Leisingera sp. NJS204: one gene and its partner. The protein of the gene in region 1 interacts with the protein of each later gene in a pairwise test. Links are inferred from orthologs where the notes say so. Each region holds a gene or a part of one and is shown in the gene's direction. Other genes may lie near its edges. The genes, in order: ftsZ and rlmN.

Evidence for each region.
Region 2: the proteins of ftsZ (region 1) and rlmN interact in binary tests that used the Escherichia coli proteins (3 or more experiments, as listed by UniProt). The link is inferred for Leisingera sp. NJS204 from one-to-one orthologs.

The regions. Positions count from the first base shown.
Region 1 is NZ_CP035417.1:2,671,680-2,674,953, reverse strand. Bases 35-2,990 are described here. They hold ftsZ (cell division protein FtsZ), read left to right. Parts: upstream 35-640; coding sequence 641-2,341; downstream 2,342-2,990. Other genes in these bases: lpxC (UDP-3-O-acyl-N-acetylglucosamine deacetylase), read left to right, coding at 2,554-2,990; ftsA (cell division protein FtsA), read left to right, coding at 35-265. Outside these bases: more of ftsA, read left to right, coding at 1-34; more of lpxC, read left to right, coding at 2,991-3,274. UniProt on the Escherichia coli protein: Essential cell division protein that forms a contractile ring structure (Z ring) at the future cell division site. The regulation of the ring assembly controls the timing and the location of cell division.
Region 2 is NZ_CP035417.1:4,224,098-4,227,239, reverse strand. Bases 275-3,098 are described here. They hold rlmN (23S rRNA (adenine(2503)-C(2))-methyltransferase RlmN), read left to right. Parts: upstream 275-1,004; coding sequence 1,005-2,192; downstream 2,193-3,098. Other genes in these bases: ETW24_RS20565 (reprolysin-like metallopeptidase), read right to left, coding at 2,229-3,098; ETW24_RS20575 (lysozyme inhibitor LprI family protein), read left to right, coding at 500-895; ETW24_RS20580 (invasion associated locus B family protein), read left to right, coding at 275-397. Outside these bases: more of ETW24_RS20580, read left to right, coding at 1-274; more of ETW24_RS20565, read right to left, coding at 3,099-3,142.

The DNA.
Region 1 (3,274 bases):
CGTGCTGACCGGCGGCTCCAGCCAGATCATGGGGCTGGACGGGCTGGCCAGCCGTATCCTGGGCCAGCAGGTGCGTCTGGGGCGGCCCTTGCGCGTTCACGGCCTGCCGCAATCGGCGACCGGGCCGGGCTTTGCCTCAGCCGTGGGTCTGTGCCTGTTTGCGGCGCATCCGCAGGACGAATGGTGGGACTTCGAGATGCCCGCCAGCCGCCATCCGGCGGGCACTTTAGGCCGCGCCGTGCGCTGGTTCCGGGACAACTGGTAAGCCGCTTTTCAATTCTGCCTGACGGGTCAAAGAGGGCGTGACAGCGCCGGCAGGACCCGTTAGGTTGTTCTTAACGTCCGCGGCAAACGCGGCGATTCAGCAGGCCGGGCAGTGGCCAGCCACGTATCAGGAAAGATGCCTTCTGCAGAAGTGATTTTGCGGGCGTGACAGCTGTGTTGTGTGTGGCTTGTGTTGAATCCCCCATATCTGCTAGGGACGGCGAAATACCGCGGTTTAGACCTCAGAATGAGGCCGTATTTTGTGGCACATTGTGCTTTTTGGGATGACGAAACTCCCTCTGCGCGGTAGGATTATGGTGAATAGCACAGGAAAAAGCCCTTTGCGGGAAGGGCGGGTAACACAGGCGGTATGAGCATGACGTTGAATCTTTCGATGCCCGGGCAAGAAGAGTTAAAGCCGAAGATCACGGTATTTGGTGTCGGCGGGGCCGGCGGCAACGCCGTCAACAACATGATTGCCAAGGAGTTGGACGGCGTTGAATTCGTCGTGGCCAACACCGACGCGCAGGCGCTGCAGCAGGCCTCGGCCAAGAGCCGCATCCAGCTGGGTGTAAAGGTCACCGAAGGCCTGGGCGCAGGCGCCCGTCCGCAGGTGGGCTCGGCTGCGGCTGAGGAAAGCATTGAGCAGATCGTCGACCATCTGGCCGGCGCGCATATGTGCTTTATCACTGCCGGCATGGGCGGCGGCACCGGCACCGGTGCGGCGCCGATCATTGCGCAGGCTGCGCGGGAACTGGGCGTGCTGACCGTCGGCGTTGTCACCAAGCCGTTCCAGTTCGAGGGTCTCAAGCGGATGCGCCAGGCTGAGGCGGGTGTCGAAAGCCTGCAGAAGGTTGTCGATACGCTGATCATCATTCCGAACCAGAACCTGTTCCGTCTGGCCAATGAGAAGACAACCTTCACCGAAGCGTTCTCGATGGCGGATGATGTGCTGTATCAGGGCGTCAAAGGCGTGACTGACCTGATGGTGCGCCCGGGCCTGATCAACCTCGACTTTGCCGACGTGCGCGCGGTGATGGACGAGATGGGCAAGGCGATGATGGGCACCGGCGAAGGCGAGGGCGAGGATCGCGCGGTCCAGGCCGCCGAAAAGGCGATTGCCAACCCGCTGCTGGACGAAATCAGCCTGCGCGGTGCGCGCGGCGTGCTGATCAACATCACCGGCTCGCATGATTTGACCCTGTTTGAACTGGACGAAGCCGCCAACCGCATCCGCGAGGAAGTGGATCCGGACGCCAACATCATCGTCGGCTCGACCCTGGATACCGGTATGGAAGGCAAGATGCGGGTCTCCGTTGTTGCCACCGGTATCGACGCTGTGGATGTGAACACCGAAATGCCGGTGCCGCGCCGTCCGATGTCGGCACCGCTGCGCCAAACCGTCAGTGTCGAAGACACCCGTCCGGCGCCGCTCGAGCTGGAAACACCGGTTGCCCAGCCCGCCGCTGCGGCCGCACCGGCCCCGGAGCCTGTTCAGCCCGAAGCTGCCGCGCAGTTGGAAGAGCCTTCGCTGTTCGAAGAGATGAACGCGCAGCAGGCCGCCGCGCAGGAGCAGGCTGAAGACATCTTTGAGGAGCCGGAACTGGTGGACAATGACGGTCTGCCGCCGCCGGCCTATCAGCCGCAGGTTCCGGAGTTCCGCCCGCAGGCAACAGCAGCCGAGCCGCAGCCCGATGCTTTTGTGGCGCCGCGGGCCCCCGCTCCGGGCACCCCGTCGCCGCAAGCGCTGGAGCGCCTGCAGGCGGCAGCGCAGCGGGTCCAGCAGCCGCGTGCGGCGGCGGCCCCTGCCGCGCCGGCACCGCAGCAGCAACAGCAGCAGAATGCACAGCAGCAGCCCGACGGGCAGCGCCGCTTCGGGCTGAATTCGCTGATCCACCGGATGACCGGCACAGCCGATGCTCCGGCAGGCAAACAGCCGCCGCAGGCCGCACGCCAGCAGCCGGCCATGCAGGCCCCGGCCGCCGCAGCCCAGCAGCAGCCGGTGCAGGCGCAGCAGCATGACCCGGACCAGGAACGCATCGAAATCCCCGCTTTCCTGCGCCGCCAGGCCAACTGACGGATCACAAAACAGATTTAAAAAGCCGCCTTCGGGCGGCTTTTTATTTTTTCATTTCAGCTAGTTAGGCTATTTTGAGCGGTGTTTTGCTTATCTGTTACAGCCATGTTTCAATCCGTTACAAAGATTGAGTTGTAGGTTTTTTTGCAAAACCTTAACTCTCGTTCGCAACACGGTCCCATGAGGCCGGAAACAGTGGAACGAGGCGCAACGTGCAGAATACGCTCAAAGCATCGGTAGCATTTGAAGGGCCCGGCCTGCATTCCGGCCAGCCTGCACGTATGGTCCTGATCCCGGCTCCGGCAGGGCATGGCATCGTCTTCAAGCGCACCGACATTGCATTGGGCAACACTCTGGTTCCGGCGCGCTGGGACCTGGTCGAGCGCAGCCCGCTGTGCACCCGGCTGATCAACACCTCCGGTGTCAGCGTTTCCACCGTCGAACATATCATGGCCGCATTGGCCGGTTGCGGCGTGCACAACGCGCTGATTGAAATCGACGGGCCGGAAGTGCCGATCGTTGACGGCTCCTCGGCGCCGTTTGTGCGCGGCATCATGCAATACGGCGTGCGCCGGCTGGGTGTGCCGATCATGGCATATGAAGTACTGAAGCCGGTGACGGTGGAGAAGGACGGCGCCCGTGCCACCCTCCTGCCCAGCGACCGGCTGAGTATTGAATTCCATATCGACTTTGCCGAGGCCGCCATCGGCCGTCAGAGCAAAACCTTGGATATGCGCAATGGCAGCTTTGCACGCGAGCTGTGCGACAGCCGCACCTTCTGCCGTCAGGCAGACGTGGAAGCGATGCAGGCCAACGGCCTCGCCCTAGGCGGTGTGCCGGGCGAAAACGCGGTTGTGTTTGACGGAGAACGGGTTGAGAGCGGCGCGGGTCTGCGCCATTCGGATGAGCCTGTGCGCCACAAGATGCTGGATG
Region 2 (3,142 bases), 1.6 Mb from region 1 along the record:
AAATGAATGCTGGGGGGTTTCCGCACCAAAGGAAACCGTGAACACCCGCGACGGCCGCGTCGTGGCGGTGCGCCGCAGCGAGATCCAGCTGTTTGTCACCTTCCGCAGCAGCGATGCCCCCAAAGGCGAAGTCAGCTTTACCGGCGGCTACCCCTTTGCGCCGGGATCCACCGTGAACATGGCCATCGGCGAGTCCGAATTTGAACTGTTCACCGAGGGCGAATGGGCCTGGCCGGCCACGCCTGCGGATGATGCCAAGATTGTCACCGCCATGAAACGCGGCGCAAATGCGGTGCTGACCGCGCGCTCCGCCCGGGGCACCCAAACCAAGGACAGCTTCTCGCTGCTGGGCTTTACAGCCGCCTTGGATGACGCGGAGAAACGCTGCAGCAAGTAATTTCGGCTGCCTAGCGGAAACACACCAAACCCCGGCCCGTGCCGGGGTTTTCTTGTTTGAGGCCCGCAAGCGGCGTAGCATGTTACGCAGGAGGTGCTTGCCATGCCGAACTCAGCCAGTCTCCCGTGCGCTTGCCTTGCAGTTGCGCTGCTCTTCCCGCCCGCTTTTGCCAACCCGGCGCTGGAATGCGGCGCTGGAACCCGTGAGGAAATCGGATCCTGCGTGGCGGACGATGAAGAAGGGGTGGAAGCCGCACTGCTCAACGCGCTGGAAGCCGCAATGGTCGCCGCTGCAGAGCGCGACAACACCAATGGCGGGACTGCGGTTGAAGCTGCACTGATGCAGAGCCAGACTGCATGGGAAGCGTTCCGGGGTGCGCATTGCGCTTTTGCCGGCGAGGCCCATGCAGTACGTGAAGACGCAGGAATTGCAACGCGGGCCTGCTGGACAACCTTGGGCCGCGCCCGGGTCGAAGAACTGGTGCGGTTTTCCAAATAGGCACTGGTCAAATCTGCGGTCTGAAACTTGTGTTCAAGGATTCCTTTTGATCTTCTGCGGGAATCCTATATAGAGCCGCATCCGCCCACCAGCACCGAGGCTAAAGCCAATGACCGCCAGCGCGCCGATCACCCAGGACGTATTGACCCTGCCCCGCAAGGATCCCGAGGGCGGCAAGATCAACCTTGTCGGCCTCACCCGCGAGCGCATGCGCGAGGTGCTGATCGAACATGGCACACCGGAAAAGCAGGCCAAGATGCGGGTCGGGCAGATCTGGCAGTGGATCTATCAATGGGGCAAGCGCGATTTCGCGGATATGACCAACCTGGCCAAAGCTTACCGCGCGGAACTGGCGGACACATTCGAAGTCCGCATTCCGGAAGTGGTGAGCAAACAGGTCTCCACCGATGGCACCCGCAAGTATCTGGTGCGCATCAATGGCGGCCATGAGGTCGAGGTCGTCTATATCCCCGAAGACGGCCGCGGCACGCTGTGTATCTCTTCCCAGGTGGGCTGCACCCTGACCTGCTCTTTCTGCCATACCGGCACCCAGAAGCTGGTGCGCAACCTGACCCCGGCCGAGATTGTCGGCCAAGTGATGATGGCGCGCGACGATCTGGAAGAATGGCCGGTACCGGGCGCGCCCAAGGACGAAACCCGCCTGCTGTCAAACATCGTGCTGATGGGTATGGGCGAGCCGCTGTACAATTTCGACAACGTGCGCGATGCAATGAAGATTGCGATGGATCCCGAGGGCATCTCGCTCAGCCGCCGCCGGATCACCCTGTCGACCTCAGGCGTGGTGCCGGAGATTGCCCGCACCGCCGAAGAAATCGGCTGTCTGCTGGCAATTTCCTTTCACGCCACCACCAACGAGATCCGCGACAAGCTGGTGCCGATCAACAAACGCTGGAACATCGACACGCTGCTGCAGGCGCTGGCGGATTACCCCAAAGTGTCGAACTCCGAGCGGATCACATTTGAATATGTGATGCTGGACGGGGTGAACGACACAGACGCGGACGCGCACCGTCTGATCGAGCACATCAAGCGCTACAATATCCCGGCCAAGATAAACCTGATCCCGTTCAATGAATGGCCCGGCAGCCCGTACAAGCGGTCCTCTAACAACCGTATTCATGCCTTTGCCAATATTGTCTATCAGGCCGGCTATGCCTCGCCGATCCGCAAGACCCGCGGCGATGACATCATGGCGGCCTGCGGCCAGCTGAAATCGGCGACCGAGCGCGCCCGCAAAAGCCGCAAGCAGATTGAGGCCGAAACCGGGTTGAAGTAACCCGGCCCCGGCGCGGCAGGGTCCCCGGCTGCCGTATCAAGTAAACAGGAAGTGGTCCTCGGTGAGCGTGCCGGTATAGCCGGTCAGCTCAATCTCGTGACTGCCGAAATAGTCTATCAGCGTGTTGCCATTAACCTGTGTGATGGTCAGATCGCCGAAATCGTCCACTGAGGTGTCAGAGAATTCGATCCGGTCATTGCCTTTGCCGAAATCCTTGATGACTTCGTCTTCCCAATAATCGGCAGACACGAACACAAAAACATCCGCGTGTTTGCCTCCTGTCAAGACGTCAGACCCTTCACCGCCGACAAGGCGGTCTTTCCCGTTGCCACCGATCAGCCTGTCATCCCCCTGGCCACCGAAAAGCGTATCGCGGCCGCCATTTCCTTTGAGAAAGTCGTCTTCACCGTAGGCGCCTGAATAGTCGGTCTCATCCAAGCCGCCGATAAGTACGTCCGAGCCCTTGCCGCCTGCCAGCCTGTCTTCGCCAAAGCCACCGGTCAGAGTGTCCGCGCCGCCGCCGCCGAACAGACGGTCATCCGCTTCGCGTCCGATAACAGTGTCATCGCCGCCCTTGGCATAAATCTTGGTATCCTGCCCGGTCGCCAATACAGTTTCTGCTCGGCTGCTGGCCTTGATCACCACGTCGCCCGCCGTATTGGCGTAAGCTCTCCATCCTGCGGTGCTGCCGGTATCGCCATAAAGATGGGTCAGGGCTTGCACATCAAACGTACCCAGCTCCGTGACGTTATACCCGGCATAGTTATAGGTCATCACGGTGTGCTCCTGGTCGTCCAGATGGTCCGCCAGCGTATTGTCACCGTCATGCGGGTGTTCAAGACCCAGTGCATGACCGATCTCATGCAGCACCGTTTCATAGCCATAGGACCCTGGCGCCATATTGCTGCTTTTAATCGCCAGTTCCCCCTCATTGGTGGAATATGAGGTGG